2 regions of the Streptomyces sp. SP18BB07 genome follow, and region 2 is predicted to be linked to the other one. Evidence: predicted binding sites of a transcription regulator. Region 2 holds the regulator's gene; the other holds the start of a gene.
What was found. Region 2 encodes HspR, which represses chaperone genes until heat shock. Its sites were predicted from a motif close to TTGAGNNNNNNNNNCTCAA; they were not measured.
Positions count from the first base shown of each region.

Region 1: clpB (ATP-dependent chaperone ClpB) is a predicted target of HspR. The motif match lies at 5,258-5,276, and genes of this name have one in related genera.

Region 1 covers NZ_JAQYWT010000342.1:434,359-442,287, reverse strand. Annotated here, with positions in the region: gene PUR53_RS33135 (helix-turn-helix transcriptional regulator) at 247-1,305, shown strand; gene PUR53_RS33130 (helix-turn-helix transcriptional regulator) at 1,262-1,828, opposite strand; gene PUR53_RS33125 (helix-turn-helix transcriptional regulator) at 1,935-2,939, opposite strand; gene PUR53_RS33120 (helix-turn-helix transcriptional regulator) at 2,945-3,955, opposite strand; gene PUR53_RS33115 (hypothetical protein) at 4,273-4,608, shown strand; gene PUR53_RS33110 (pyridoxamine 5'-phosphate oxidase family protein) at 4,808-5,221, opposite strand; gene clpB (ATP-dependent chaperone ClpB) at 5,362-7,929, shown strand, end outside.
Region 2 covers NZ_JAQYWT010000359.1:123,311-131,239, forward strand. Annotated here, with positions in the region: gene PUR53_RS38365 ((Fe-S)-binding protein) at 1-1,112, opposite strand, end outside; gene PUR53_RS38370 (MraY family glycosyltransferase) at 1,334-2,488, shown strand; gene dnaK (molecular chaperone DnaK) at 3,059-4,906, shown strand; gene grpE (nucleotide exchange factor GrpE) at 4,903-5,577, shown strand; gene dnaJ (molecular chaperone DnaJ) at 5,620-6,795, shown strand; gene PUR53_RS38390 (heat shock protein transcriptional repressor HspR) at 6,801-7,256, shown strand; partial or broken gene PUR53_RS38395 (fibronectin type III domain-containing protein) at 7,349-7,929, opposite strand, start outside.

The DNA of each region.
Region 1 (7,929 bases), on a different contig from region 2:
AACAGGCCCGGCGCAGCGCGGGCGTGACGGACCCGGCGCAGCGCGGGCGTGCCGGACCGAGTCGTGCGCGGGGTGCTTCCGTCGTCGACTTCAGTTTGTTGCAGAGCGCACTGCCTGAGGGGTGGAGAAACACGAACACAACCCCTCCCAAGGGGGCATAACCATGACGCAGCCGTGTTGCGGAGCCGGTGCGGGCCGCGCATAGTTGCGCTGCGAGGGGGGCTGGAACCGGGGGTGAATTGGGCGATGGCCGGGCACGCGACCGAGGAGCATCCGCACGGTGCCGACCGGCTCTGCGCGGCCGGGGACCGCGTGTACTCCCGAGCCGTACGGCGGGGCCGGGTCCCGCGCGCGGACGCCGACCCCGTTCCCTGTCTGCTCGAACTCGCCCTGCTGCACCCCGACCCCGACGACATGGGCTGGCTGGTGCCCACCTCGCCGCAGGAGGTCATGACCCGGCTGCTGCGCAGTGTCCACGCCGAGGTCAGCGCCAGTCAGGCCCGGATGGGCGCGGCGGTGGACGCCGTCGAGTGGTACGCGGGCCTCGGTGGCTCCCGGGCCCGGCACGCGGCGGAGAGCACGGCGATCCGGGTGCTCGACGGACTGTCCCGGATCCGCGCGGCGATCGACGAGGCCACCGACCGCTGTACGACCGAGGTGCTGACCGTGCAGCCCGGCGGCATCCGGCGCGAGGACGAGCTGCGCGAGGGGCTGCACCGGGCGCTGGCGATGTGCCGGCGGGGTGTGCGGATGCGGGACCTGTACACGCATGTGGCCCGGCACGGGCAGGGCCTGCACAACTACATGGAGCTGATGGGGGAGTCGGCGGAGGCCCGCACCCTCGACGAGGTCGTGGAACGCCTCATCGTCTTCGACCGCACGGTCGCCTTCATCCCCGCGAACTCCGACCGCACCATGGCCCTGGAGATCCGCCACCCCGCGCTGGTGGAGTACCTGGTCACGGTCTTCGAACGCCTGTGGCGCCTCGGGGTGCCGCTGGCCGCGTCCCTCCCCTCGACCGGTGTCGCCGGCATCACCCACCGGGAACGGTCCATCGCCGCGCTGCTGGCGGAGGGCCACCAGGACGCGGTGGTCGCGGAGCGGCTCGGCATCAGCGTGCGCACCTGCCGCGCCCACATTGCCCGCCTCTCCGAACGCCTCGGCGCAGCCAGCCGCACGCAACTGGGCGTCCGCATCGCGGAGGCGGGCCTCGACGGCCCCCCACGCTCGGCCCCGGACGACCTTCCCGCCATGCCCTCCCCTACGGTTCCTCTCCCCGCTCCAGAATCCCCGACTGCCCGATGAGATAGCCCAGTTGCGCCCGGCTCTCACTGCCGAGCTGGGCGGCGAGCCTGGCGATGTCGAGGCGGGCGGTACGGACGTTGCGACCGAGACGGTCTGCTATGGCGGTGTCGGTGTGACCCAGGACGAGGAGGCGGGCAATGGCGCGTTGCCGAGGGGTGACTCGGGTGACTTCGTCGAGGGTGCGGGCCTTGACGTCGCCCCGCGACTGTTCGTAGCGGGCGATGGCCATGGGAGCGTGGCGGAGCGTGTGCGGATGGAGGGTGCGGATACGGGCGCTGATTACAGGGGGCTGCCCCCCCGGGGCGGTCAGCCGCTCCGCGATTCGCAGCGGTGGCTCGAAGGCTGTCACCAACCGCGCCTCACGGCGCCGTTCCTCAGCAACCCTGTCCTCGATGTCGCGCAGCAGTCTGTGCAGGGCGGTCGCTGGGGCTGCCGGCTCCAGCCAGGACGGGTCCCCGATCACGGGGTGCAGCAGTCCGTTATCGATCAGACAGGGCACGGCCTCGGCATCCGCATCGCGCACCCGTCCCTCCCGCAGGGCGCGCGCGTACACCTCGGCGCCGGCCTCGCACGGTCAGCGCCGGCCTCGCACGGGTCGTCCACCGTGTGGGCCCGGTGTCCTTCCGTGCTCACTGGTCCGTGTCCTCCTGCTTGAGAATGCCCGACTCGGCTATGCGATAGCCGAGTTGGGCGCGGCTCTCGCTGCCGAGGGTGGCGGCGAGCCTGGCGATATGGGTGCGGGCGGTTCGGATGTTGAGGCCGAGGCGTTGGGCGATGACGGTGTCGGTGTGGCCGTCTACGAGCAGATGGGCTATGGCGCGCTGGCGCGGGGTGATGCCGTCGGTGGGCGGGATCCGGACGGCTTCGGGGTACATGGGGGTGGCCAGGTTCCAGAAGCGGTCGAAGACCGTGGCGAGGAAGGAGACCAAGCCGGGGTGGCGGATCTCCAGAGCGTGTGTCCGGTCCTCACCGGCGGGGACGAAGGCCACGGCCCTGTCGACGATCAGAAGGCGCTTCGTGACCTCGCTGAGGGTACGGACCTGGACATCGCCCACCAGCCGTTCGAAGTGGGCGACGACTTCGAGGTCGTGGCGTGTGGTGTCCTGGTAGAGCGTGCGGATGCGGCAGCCCCGGGCGAGCATCCGCTGTTCGCGGGGGAGGCCCACATCGCGCAGACGCACGGCGGAGCGTCTGCCCCCGGGCTGGATGGTGAGCAGTTCTTCATGGGCTTCGTCCATGGCCAGGCCGATAGCCTCGTTGATCCGGTCGAAGCCGGTGAGCAGGCCGATGCCAGGAACGTCCGCAACCGATGCGGAATGGCTGTCGAGAGCCAGCAACGGTTCGAACGCCTCTGTCAGTCGAGCCTCCTCGAGCCGTCGCCTGGCGATGTCCCGGGCGCTTTCTTGCAGCAGCCGAGGGAGTGCCAGGGCCGGCGCCAGCGGACGTAGCCACCGGGGATCGTGGTCATCCGGACGCAGGAGCCCTAAGCGGAGCAGGCAGGGAGAGTGAGCGGAGTCCTCCACCGGGACCCTCTCTTCGCGTAGCGCCCGCCCGTACAGGGCCAGACCCGCCTCACACAGCTCCGCCGGCCCGTGATCGTGCCCCTCGGTGACGTTGTGCAACCCCTGTCCCATGTTGTTCAGTTCTCCTGCTCCAAAATCCCCGACTGCGCTATCAGATAGCCGAGTTGCGCCCTGCTCCCGCTGCCCAACGCCGTCGCCAGCTTGGCAATGTGGGCCCGGCAGGTGCGGACGTTCATGCCCAGGCGGCGGGCTATGGCCTCGTCCACGTGGCCTTCGACGAGCAGCTTGGCGATGGAGTGCTGGATGTCCGTGATGCCGTCGGGCGCTGTCTCATAGGGGGCGCCGGCGTTCAGTGGGATCGAGCGACCCCACATGAACTCGAAGACCTTGATCAGGTAGCGGACGAGGCCGGGATGGCGCAGTTCCAGCGCCACTTGCCGGTCGTCACGAGTCGGGATGAAGGCCACGGTCTCGTCGCAGATGATGAGTCTCTCGACGAGTTCGTCGATGGTGCGGTACTCCACCTTGTCGTTGGAGAACTGATCTACGTAGGCCTGTGTCTCGGGGCTGTACCGGGCCGTGTGCTGGTAGAGGGTCCGGATCCGCACGCCTCGATCCGTCAGGGCTCTGTCGCGTTCGAGTCCTTGTTTGAGGATGTGTTCGAGGCGACGCCCGCTCGGTTGCACCGTGAGCATTTCCACCCGGCATTGGACCGTGGCCAGGTCGAGGGCCGCGTTGATGCGGTCGAGCCCCTCCAGCACCGTGATCGCGTGGGTGGCGGCGGTCGCCTGGGCGCTCATGGCCATGAACGGCTCGAATGCGTCGGCCAACTGGATGGAGAGCCGTCTGCGGTCGGTGATCTCCTGCTCGATGGGGTTGAGCCGTTGAGCCAGTGCGACCGAGGGTGGAACGGGACGTAGCCAATTCACGTCGTCGATGTCGGGGTGCAGCAGTCCGAACTCCATCAGACAGGGGGCGGCTTCGACATCGACGCGCGCTATGCGCCCTGCGCGCAGGGCGGTGGAGTAGACACGGCTGCCCTCCTCGCACAGTTCGGTCACCGCATGGGGATGTGTCGCGTTAATCCCATTTATCACCAAATCTCCACCCCCCAGGGTCCTGAACATGCAGGAACATGATGCATCGATTGTGTGGCCATGACGTGCCCGAATGCGCCATCGTCGTATCCGACGGGGGAAGAGGGGACCTTCAAGTGAGGACGAAGCCGACTATGCGTAACAGAATGCTTCGCTCGGTGCTTGTCGCCGCCTTCTCCGCCGTTGTGGCCTTCGGGACTCTGAGTGGCCTTGCTGGTGCGAAGGGTGATGACCGGACCGACGGTAGCCGGGGTTCGGTGCACATTTCCGCTGCTGCCAGCGACGAGAGCGACAGCAGCTGGGGTGTGACGCCCGCGCTGCCGGCCGACAGTAGCTGGGGCTGACCGATGACGACTCCTCCCGACGACCGTTCCTTCCGGCGCGAGATGGCGACCGCCTATCGCTCCGGCTGGCACTTCATCGACCTGGCCACCGCCATCCCCCACAGCGGTGACTCGTTGATGGTGACCGTGTTCGGCGAACCGGTGGTGGTGACCCGGGACGAGGACGAGGACATCCGGGCGTACCGGTGTCTGCGGCGACCGCGCGGCGCGCCGCAGCCAGTACGGTGTGCCGTTCGGTACGGGATGGTCTTCGTCAATCTCGACCAGCGCGACCACCGGCTCGCCGAGCCGGAGGCCCCGGCCTCCACGGCCGTCTCAGCCACCCCCCGCAGTGCCTGAAGCGATTCCCCCGTCGTTTCAAATCGCTCAGGCGCTTCCCCCCAGCAGCGGCGTCACCGTGACCTGAACACGGTGACGCCGCTGCAGGTTCGGGGGACATTTCAGGATGTCCCCGGATATCGGCACAGGCCCGCCGCCCGCTCAGCTGTCCTGAAAAAGGCCAACCGGAAGCGGGCGGTCACCGTCCGTCCGCCGCCCGTCAGCCGCGCCCCAGCGCCCTCGTCAGCTCGATCTCGATCACCACGCGCAGCGGGTTCTCCCGCGGCTGCCTGCCGTACCGCTCGGCGTAGCGCCGCTCGGCGTCCGCGATCCGCTCGCGGTCCGTACGGACGAACGCGCGCCCCTCCAGCGTGGCCCAGCGCTTGCCCTCCATCTGGCACACGGCGACCCGGGCGCCCTCCTCCCCGGCCAGGCGCACATGCCGCGCCTTCGCGCTCGTCGAGCTGGTGATCACCCGAGCGAGGCGCGCCCCGGGCTCGTATGTAACCCCGACCGGCACCACGTGGGGGCTGCCGTCGGCGCGGAGGGTGGTGAGGGTGCAGAGATGGCGCTCCTGCCAGAAGGCGAGATACGCGGCGTCGGGATCACCCGGATCCACTCGGTATGTGCTCACGTCCTGGAATCTAGCGGGAACACTCCCGGCTCCACCTTGAGTGGAATAGACTCAACTTTGTGTACGTTGCCCAAGTCACTGTCACTGTCACTGTCACCGACGACCGACGCAACGGCTGACGCAAGGAGGGAAACGCGAACGTGGACGCCGAGCTGACCAACAGGAGCCGGGACGCGATCAACGCGGCCAGCAACCGGGCCGTGTCCGAGGGACACCCCGACTTCACCCCCGCCCACCTGCTGCTGGCTCTGCTCCAGGGCCAGGACAACGAGAACATCACGGACCTGCTCGCCGCCGTCGACGCCGATCAGGCGGCCGTGCGCGCGGGCGCCGAGAAGATCCTGGCCGGCCTGCCCAGCGTGACCGGCTCCACCGTCTCGCCGCCCCAGCCCAACCGCGAGCTGCTGAGCGTCGTCGCCGAGGCCCAGGCCAAGGCGAAGGAACTGGGCGACGAGTACGTCTCCACCGAGCACCTCCTGATCGGGATCGCGGAGAAGGGCGGCCAGGCCGGGGACGTACTCTCCCGGCAGGGGGCGAACGCCAGGAAGTTGCAGGAGGCGTTCCAGAAGGCAAGGGGAGGACGCCGGGTGACCACCGCCGATCCGGAGGGCCAGTACAAGGCCCTGGAGAAGTTCGGGACCGACTTCACTGCCGCCGCGCGGGAGGGCAAGCTCGATCCCGTCATCGGCCGGGACCAGGAGATCCGGCGGGTCGTCCAGGTGCTCAGCCGCCGTACGAAGAACAACCCGGTGCTGATCGGTGAGCCCGGTGTCGGCAAGACCGCCGTCGTCGAGGGGCTCGCCCAGCGGATCGTCAAGGGCGACGTGCCCGAGTCGCTGAAGAACAAGCGCCTGGTCGCGCTCGACCTGGGCGCGATGGTCGCCGGCGCGAAGTACCGAGGCGAGTTCGAGGAGCGACTGAAGACCGTGCTCGCGGAGATCAAGGACTCCGACGGGCAGATCATCACCTTCATCGACGAGCTGCACACAGTCGTCGGCGCGGGCGCCGGCGGCGACTCCGCGATGGACGCCGGCAACATGCTGAAGCCGATGCTGGCCCGCGGTGAGCTGCGCATGGTCGGCGCCACCACCCTCGACGAGTACCGCGAGCGCATCGAGAAGGACCCGGCGCTGGAGCGCCGCTTCCAGCAGGTGCTGGTCGCCGAGCCGACCGTCGAGGACACCATCGCCATCCTGCGCGGACTCAAGGGCCGCTACGAGGCCCACCACAAGGTCGTCATCGCGGACGCGGCGCTGGTCGCCGCCGCCACCCTCTCCGACCGCTACATCACCTCCCGCTTCCTCCCCGACAAGGCCATCGACCTCGTCGACGAGTCCGCCTCACGGCTCCGGATGGAGATCGACTCCTCGCCCGTCGAGATCGACGAGCTCCAGCGGTCCGTGGACCGGCTGCGCATGGAGGAGATGGCCCTCGACAAGGAGACCGACGCCGCCTCCCGCGAGCGCCTGGAGCGCCTGCGCCGCGACCTCGCCGACAAGGAGGAGGAGCTGCGCGGCCTCACCGCCCGCTGGGAGAAGGAGAAGCAGTCCCTCAACGCCGTCGGTGAACTCAAGGAGAAACTGGACGAGTTGCGCGGCCAGGCCGAACGCGCCCAGCGCGACGGCGACTTCGACACCGCCTCCAAGCTCCTCTACGGCGAGATCCCCACGCTGGAGCGGGCGTTGGAGGAGGCATCCGAGGCCGAGGAGGAGGCCGCCGCGTCCAAGAACACCATGGTCAAGGACGAGGTCGGCGCCGACGACATCGCGGACGTCGTCGCCTCCTGGACCGGCATCCCGGCGGGCCGGCTGCTGGAGGGCGAGACCCAGAAGCTGCTCCGCATGGAGGACGAGCTGGGCCGCCGCCTCATCGGCCAGACCGAGGCCGTACGCGCGGTGTCCGACGCCGTACGCCGCAGCCGGGCCGGTATCGCCGACCCGGACCGCCCGACCGGCTCCTTCGTCTTCCTGGGCCCGACGGGCGTCGGCAAGACGGAGCTGGCGAAGGCGCTGGCCGACTTCCTCTTCGACGACGAGCGGGCCATGATCCGCATCGACATGTCGGAGTACAGCGAGAAGCACAGCGTGGCCCGGCTGGTCGGCGCGCCCCCCGGCTACATCGGCTACGAGGAGGGCGGCCAGCTGACGGAGTCCGTCCGCAGGCGCCCGTACTCCGTGGTCCTGCTCGACGAGGTGGAGAAGGCCCACCCGGAGGTCTTCGACATCCTCCTCCAGGTCCTCGACGACGGCCGCCTCACCGACGGCCAGGGCCGCACGGTCGACTTCCGCAACACCATCCTGATCCTCACCTCGAACCTGGGCAGCCAGTACCTGGTCGACCCGCTCACCACCGAGGTGGTGAAGAAGCAGCAGGTCATGGACGTGGTGCGGGCCTCCTTCAAGCCGGAGTTCCTCAACCGCCTGGACGACCTGGTCGTCTTCTCCGCGCTGGACAAGGCGGAGCTGGAGCGCATCGCGAAGCTCCAGATCGACCGCCTCGCCAAGCGTCTCGCCGAGCGCCGCCTCACCCTGGAGATCACCCCCGCGGCCCTGGCCTGGCTCGCCGACGAGGGCAACGATCCGGCCTACGGCGCCCGCCCCCTGCGCCGCCTCGTCCAGACCGCCATCGGCGACCGCCTCGCCAAGGAGATCCTCTCCGGCGAGATCAAGGACGGCGACACGGTCCGCGTGGACACGTTCGGCGAGGGA
Region 2 (7,929 bases):
GCCTCGGCGAGCGCGGACGCGGGCACGTCCTTGAGCTGCTCCTCGGACGCCTTCTCCTCGCCCTCCATGGTCTTGCCGCCACCGGCGAGGAGGTACGGGGCCTTGGCGTGCGCGTGGTCGCGCAGCGACATGATCAGCAGCTTGGGGGAGAGCGGCTTGCCGGTGTTCCAGGCGGGGCACTGCGACTGACAGCGACCGCACTCGGTGCAGGTCGAGAAGTCGAGGATGCCCTTCCAGGAGAACTGCTCCACCTGGGAGACACCGAAGACGTCGTCGTCACCGGGGTCGGCGAAGTCGATCGGCTTGCCGCCGGAGGTCATCGGCTGGAGACCGCCGAGGGCCGTGGCGCCGTCGGCGTTCCGCTTGAACCAGATGTTCGGGAAGCCGAGGAAGCGGTGCCAGGCGACACCCATGTTGGTGTTCAGCGAGACCGTGATCATCCAGATCAGCGAGGTGCCGATCTTGATCATCGCGACGAAGTAGATCAGGTTCTGCAGGGTGTTCGGGTCGAGGTCCTTGAAGGCGAGGACCAGCGGGTACGAGGCGAAGTAGCCGGCCTCGTAGTGGTCCACGTGGTGGATGGCGCCCTCGAGGCCGCGCAGGGCGTAGATCGCCAGGCCGATGGTGAGGATGACGTACTCGACGAAGTACGCCTGCCAGGCCTTGGAGCCCGCGAAACGCGACTTGCGGCCCGCCCGGGAGGGCAGGTTGAGCAGCCGGATGGCGATCAGCACGAGGATGCCGAGGATCGTCATCACACCGATGAACTCGATGTACATCTCGAACGGCAGGAAGCCGCCGATGACCGGCAGCGTCCAGTCGGCCTGGAACAGCTGGCCGTAGGCCTGGGCGAGGGTGGGCGGCAGCGTCAGGAAGCCGATCGCGACGAACCAGTGGGCGAAGCCGACGATCCCCCACCGGTTCATCCGGGTGTGGCCGAGGAACTCCTTGACCAGGGTGATCGTGCGCGCCTTCGGGTCGTCCGTACGGCTGCCCGCCGGCACCGGCTGACCGAGCTTCACGAACCGGTAGATCTGCGCCACGGCTCGGGCGATCAGCGCGACGCCGACCACGGTCAGGACCAGCGACACGATGATCGCGGCGAGTTGCATTTCGGGGCTCCTCGGGCCTGCGAGGGTGATTACTAAGCAGTAACTTATGCAGTCCGTCTGAGACTACCCAGTTCTTCAGCCGCACTGTAGCCAGGGGGGCGGTGATCTGCGTCGCTGAGGGTTGCCTGAGTACCGGCCTGTCGCGTTTCGGGTGATCGTGCTGTTTCAAAACGATCGTGTTATTCGTAAGAAATTGTGACACTCCCACCTAACGTGGATCCGTGCTGTATGGAATCCTCGCCGCCGCCTCCGCCCTGTTGCTGACCGCCGTGCTCTCGGCGGCCGTCCGCGTGCCCGCGCTGCGGCTGGGGATCGCGGAGCGCCGGCGCGGGCGGCGGGTGCCGTTGCTCGGGGGCCTCGCGGTGATGGGCGGGGTGGGGGCCGTGGCGTGGGTGGGGGAGTGGAGCGGGGTCGCTCCGCTCGGGCGCGAGGCCGGATGGCTGATCGTCGTCGGGGCCGGGCTCGGGGTGTTCGGGCTGCTCGGTGATGTGTGGCGGCTGCCGGCCGTGGTGCGGGCGGCGGGGGTGGTCGTCGGTGCCGCGCTGGTCGTGCCGTACCGCGAACTCGGCGTGCTGGGCGGGATGGCGGGGGTCGTCTGGATCGTCCTCGTGGTGCACGGGTTCAAGGGGATGGGGCGCTCCGACGGGGTGCTCGGGGTGGTCGGGGCGGTCACCGCGTTCGCGCTGAGCGGGTGTGCGGCGGCCGAGGTCATGGACGGACTGGCCACGCTGTTCAGCGTGCTGGCCGCCGCGCTCACCGGGTTCCTGATGCACAACTGGCCGCCCGCGCGCGTCGTGCTCGGCACGTGCGGGGCGCTGTTCGTGGGCTTCCTGCTCGCGGGGGGTGTGCTGCACGTGTACGCCGTCGGGTACGGGGCCGGTGTGGGGGCGCCCTTCGCCCTGACGGCCCTGGCCACCGCCGACGTGGTCCTCGTCCTGGTCTCGCGGAAGCGGGCGGGGCGGGAGTTGTGGCGGGGCGGGCCGGACCATCTCGCCCACCGGCTGCGGCGGATCGGGCTCACGCCGCCGGGGGTGGTGATCGTGATGGGGGTCGCGGCCGCGGGGTCCACGGGGGTGGGGCTCGCCATCCACATGCTGTGGACGCAGCCGCGCACCGCGTGGTGGGTGGCGGGGGCGACCGGCCTGGTCGTCCTGGGCATGCTCTTCGTCCCGCCGCCCACGACGAGACCGACGCCCGCGACCTCCGTGCGCGTCAATGGTCCCCGCGCCGTTCCCACGGGCGCCCACCGCGCCCCCGCCCCGCTCACCCGCCGCCACCCCATCCCAGGGGGCCGCGCCCCCGGCCCACCGCCCCGCCCCGACCGCTTCCGGGAACAGGAGACGGCGGAACTGGGGAGGAGGGGGTGGGTGGGGTAGGGCTGGGGCCGGGTGGGGCCGGGGCGGGGTGCCTGCCGGTTGGGCTGGTTGTGCGTGGGTCCCGGGCGGCCGTGGGGCGGCTCGCGGGCGAGGGGTCGGCTGCTGCGGGCTAAGGGGGCGGGTGCCGCCGGTGAGTCGGCGTTGCGTCATGGGATGGGCCTGCGCATCGACGAGGTCACCAGGTGCCCCGGTCGGCGGCGAGGCGGCTCCTCTCGCGGGAGCGGTTCGGCCTCCGGTCCGGTGGGGCTTCTCGCGCAGTTCCCCGCGCCCCTGAAGGGCGCAGGCCCTGGCGGGCCTGGGAGCGCGGGGTGCGATCCCTGGGGTTCCACCGCTCTCCCCGTCGCCCGTCGCCCGTCGCCCGCCCCTCGGCGACCCGCAGCCCCACCCCCGCACGTCACTCTCGTACCCGATGAGCGCCTGCCCCGTGGCCGTATACGTGCAGGTCAGCAGCCAGTTGCGTATAAGGAAAACATAAGAGTTGAGTCTCCTCCACTCAGGTCTGTTGACCCATCGGGAGGCGTCATGCACACTTGAGTCCGTTCCACTCAAGTCATTGTTGGAGGAATTGAAATGGCACGTGCGGTCGGCATCGACCTGGGCACGACTAACTCCGTCGTCAGCGTTCTTGAAGGCGGCGAGCCCACCGTCATCACCAACGCAGAGGGCGCCAGGACCACGCCGTCCGTCGTCGCCTTCGCCAAGAACGGTGAGGTGCTCGTCGGCGAGGTGGCCAAGCGCCAGGCGGTCACGAACGTGGACCGGACGATCCGGTCCGTCAAGCGTCACATGGGCACGGACTGGAAGATCGAGCTCGACGGGAAGCACTTCAACCCGCAGCAGATGAGCGCGTTCATCCTGCAGAAGCTGAAGCGCGACGCCGAGGCCTACCTGGGCGAGAAGGTCGCGGACGCGGTCATCACCGTCCCGGCGTACTTCAACGACTCCGAGCGCCAGGCGACGAAGGAGGCCGGTGAGATCGCGGGGCTGAACGTCCTGCGCATCGTCAACGAGCCCACCGCCGCCGCCCTCGCCTACGGCCTCGACAAGGACGACCAGACGATCCTGGTCTTCGACCTCGGTGGCGGCACCTTCGACGTGTCCCTCCTGGAGATCGGCGACGGCGTCGTCGAGGTGAAGGCCACCAACGGTGACAACCACCTCGGTGGTGACGACTGGGACCAGCGCGTCGTCGACTACCTGGTGCAGCAGTTCCGCGCCGGCCACGGCGTGGACCTCGCCAAGGACAAGATGGCCCTCCAGCGCCTCCGCGAGGCCGCCGAGAAGGCCAAGATCGAGCTGTCCTCCTCCACCGAGACCTCGATCAACCTGCCCTACATCACGGCCTCCGCCGAGGGCCCGCTGCACCTGGACGAGAAGCTCACCCGCGCCCAGTTCCAGCAGCTGACGGCCGACCTGCTGGAGCGCTGCAAGACGCCGTTCCACAACGTCATCAAGGACGCCGGCATCGCGCTGTCCGAGATCGACCACGTCGTTCTCGTCGGTGGCTCCACCCGTATGCCCGCCGTCGCCGAGCTCGTCAAGGAGCTGACCGGCGGCAAGGAGGCCAACAAGGGTGTGAACCCGGACGAGGTCGTCGCCATCGGCGCCTCCCTCCAGGCCGGTGTCCTGAAGGGTGAGGTCAAGGACGTCCTGCTCCTCGACGTCACCCCGCTGTCCCTCGGTATCGAGACCAAGGGCGGCATCATGACCAAGCTCATCGAGCGGAACACGACGATCCCGACCAAGCGGTCCGAGATCTTCACCACCGCCGAGGACAACCAGCCGTCCGTGCAGATCCAGGTCTACCAGGGCGAGCGCGAGATCGCGGCGTACAACAAGAAGCTCGGGATGTTCGAGCTGACCGGTCTGCCGCCGGCGCCCCGCGGCGTCCCGCAGATCGAGGTCTCCTTCGACATCGACGCCAACGGCATCATGCACGTGACCGCGAAGGACCTGGGCACGGGCAAGGAGCAGAAGATGACCGTCACCGGCGGCTCCTCGCTGCCGAAGGACGAGGTCGACCGGATGCGCCAGGAGGCCGAGCAGTACGCGGAGGAGGACCACCGCCGCCGCGAGGCCGCCGAGACCCGCAACCAGGGCGAGCAGCTCGTCTACCAGACCGAGAAGTTCCTCAAGGACAACGAGGACAAGGTCCCCGGTGACATCAAGACCGAGGTCGAGGCCTCCGTCGCCGAGCTGAAGGAAGCGCTCAAGGGCGAGGACACCGCCGAGATCCGCACGGCCACCGAGAAGGTCGCGGCCGTCTCGCAGAAGCTCGGCCAGGCCCTCTACGCCGACGCCCAGGCCGCGCAGGCCGCGGGCGGCGAGGCCGGCGCCGGCGCCGGTGACGCCAGGGCCGACGATGACGTCGTCGACGCCGAGATCGTCGACGAGGACCGGAAGGACGGTGCCGCGTGACGGAGGAGACCCCGGGCTTCGACGAGCAGCAGCCGCAGTCGGCTCAGCCGCAGCAGCCTGATGTCCCCTCCGGCTCCGAGGACGCCGAGCCGAAGGCCGCCCCCCAGGAGGGGGCGGCCCCGGCCGGGGACGCGGCAGCGACGGCCCAGGTGGCCGGTCTGACGGCGCAGCTGGACCAGGTGCGTACGGCGCTCGGTGAGCGCACGGCGGACCTCCAGCGCCTCCAGGCCGAGTACCAGAACTACCGTCGCCGGGTCGAGCGCGACCGGATCCAGGTCAAGGAGATCGCCATCGCGAACCTCCTCACCGAACTCCTGCCCGTGCTCGACGACATCGGGCGCGCGCGGGAGCACGGCGAACTCGTCGGCGGCTTCAAGTCCGTCGCCGAGTCCCTCGAGACCGTGGCGGCGAAGATGGGACTCATGCAGTTCGGCAAGGAGGGCGAGCCCTTCGACCCGACGATCCACGAGGCCCTGATGCACAGTTACGCGCCCGACGTCACCGAGACGACGTGCGTGGCGATTCTCCAGCCGGGGTATCGCATCGGCGAGCGCACCATCCGCCCCGCGCGGGTGGCCGTGGCCGAGCCGCAGCCCGGCGCGCAGACCGCCAAGGCCGAGGAGGCCGAGGCGGCCGACGACAAGGAGAGCGGTGGCCCGGACGAGGGCTGACGCCGACGAAGTGGACACCCGGTGGAAGGAGGGACGTCGCGGATGAGTACCAAGGACTTCATCGAGAAGGACTACTACAAGGTCCTCGGCGTCCCCAAGGACGCCACCGAGGCCGAGATCAAGAAGGCGTACCGCAAGCTCGCCCGCGAGTACCACCCGGACGCCAACAAGGGGAACGTCAAGGCCGAGGAGCGCTTCAAGGAGATCTCCGAGGCCAACGACATCCTCGGTGACCCCAAGAAGCGCAAGGAGTACGACGAGGCCCGCGCCCTCTTCGGCAACGGCGGCTTCCGTCCCGGACCCGGCGCCGGCGGCTCGTTCAACTTCGACCTGGGCGACCTCTTCGGCGGCGGCGCCCAGGGCGGGGGGCAGGCGGGCGGCTTCGGCGGGGGCATCGGCGATGTCTTCGGCGGCCTGTTCAACCGGGGCAGCTCCGGCACCACGCGGGTGCAGCCCCGGCGCGGCCAGGACATCGAGTCCGAGGTCACGCTGAGCTTCACCGAGGCCATCGAGGGCGCGACCGTGCCCCTGCGGATGTCCTCGCAGTCGCCCTGCAAGGGCTGTTCCGGCACCGGCGACGCCAACGGCACACCCCGCGTGTGCCCGACCTGCGTCGGCACCGGCCAGGTCGCGCGGGGCTCCGGCGGCGGCTTCTCCCTGACCGACCCCTGCCCGGACTGCAAGGGCCGGGGCCTGATCGCCGAGAACCCCTGCGAGATCTGCAAGGGCTCGGGCCGCGCCAAGTCCTCCCGCACCATGCAGGTCCGCATCCCGGCGGGCGTCCTGGACAGCCAGCGGATCCGGCTGCGCGGCAAGGGCGCCCCCGGCGAACGGGGCGGCCCGGCGGGCGACCTGTACGTCGTCGTGCACGTCGATGCGCACCCGGTGTTCGGCCGCAAGGACGACAACCTCACGGTGACCGTCCCGGTGACGTTCACCGAGGCGGCACTCGGCGGAGAGGTCCGGGTCCCGACCCTGGGCGGACCGCCGGTCACCCTGAAACTGCCTCCGGGCACCCCCAACGGCCGTACGATGCGGGCCCGGGGCAAGGGCGCCTTCCGCAAGGACGGCACCCGGGGGGACCTGCTGATCACGGTCGAGGTGAGTGTCCCGAAGGACCTGTCGGGGAAGGCTCGTGACGCGCTGGAGGCGTATCGCGAGGCGACCGCGGGCGAGGACCCGCGAGCGGAGCTGTTCCAGGCCGCGAAGGGAGCATGAATGTGATGGACGGCCGCCGTAGAAACCCCTATGAGCTGACGGAAGAGACACCGGTGTACGTCATCTCGGTGGCCGCCCAGCTCTCCGGTCTGCACCCGCAGACCCTGCGCCAGTACGACCGTCTCGGACTGGTCTCCCCGGACCGCACCGCCGGGCGGGGCCGTCGCTACTCGGCCCGTGACATCGAACTGCTGCGTACCGTCCAGCAGTTGTCGCAGGACGAGGGCATCAACCTGGCCGGCATCAAGCGCATCATCGAACTGGAGAACCAGGTCGCCGCGCTCCAGTCGAGGGTGGCCGAGATGGAGGCCGCGCTCGACGGCGCCGCCGCGGCCATGCGCCAGCGCGAGGCGGCGGTCCACGCGTCGTACCGGCGCGATCTGGTGCCGTATCAGGAAGTGCAGCAGAGCAGCGCGTTGGTGGTGTGGCGGCCGAAGGGTCGGCAGACGTCGTCCGACTGACGGTTCGGCAGCCATTCGTCTGACGACTCGTCAAGTACGGGCAGGGGCCCGGAGGTTCGTACGAACCTCCGGGCCCCTGCCCGTTGCTGGCGTCAGCTCCCGGGGTTCAGTTCGGTCGCCGTCACGACCTCCGCCTCGCCGGTCCACTTGTAGTGCGAGTTCCAGTCGTCGTCCACGGCGTCGACGAAGAAACAGCGCTCCTCGCCGTCCGGGTCGGTGCGGTACTCGTACGAGGTCGTGGTGGCCGACAGCCACTCCACCTCGCCCGCGTAGCACATCTTCTCGCCCTCGTCGCCGACGAGTTCGCCACCGTAGACGACGTACCGGGCCAGGTCGGGCGTCGGGTTGGCGTCCCAGTTCAGTTCGAAGCCGTACTCGGTCGGCGTGGCGGTCAGCCCCGTGACCGCGGAGGGCGGGGTGTCGTCCCGGCGCCGCCCGTCGACGGAGGCGGACCGCGCGGACTCGTTGCCCGCCGCGTCGACCGCGGTCACCCGGTAGTGGTAGGTGACGCCCTGCTCGGCGGAGGCGTCCCGGTACGAGAGCTGGTCGGTGGTGCCGACCCGGGTGTAGGTGCCGTCGGCGCTCGCAGCCCGGTACACCCGGTACGACGACGCTCCCGTGACCGCCGTCCAGCCGACGCGGATGCCGCCGTCCTCGGAAGCGTCGGTGACGT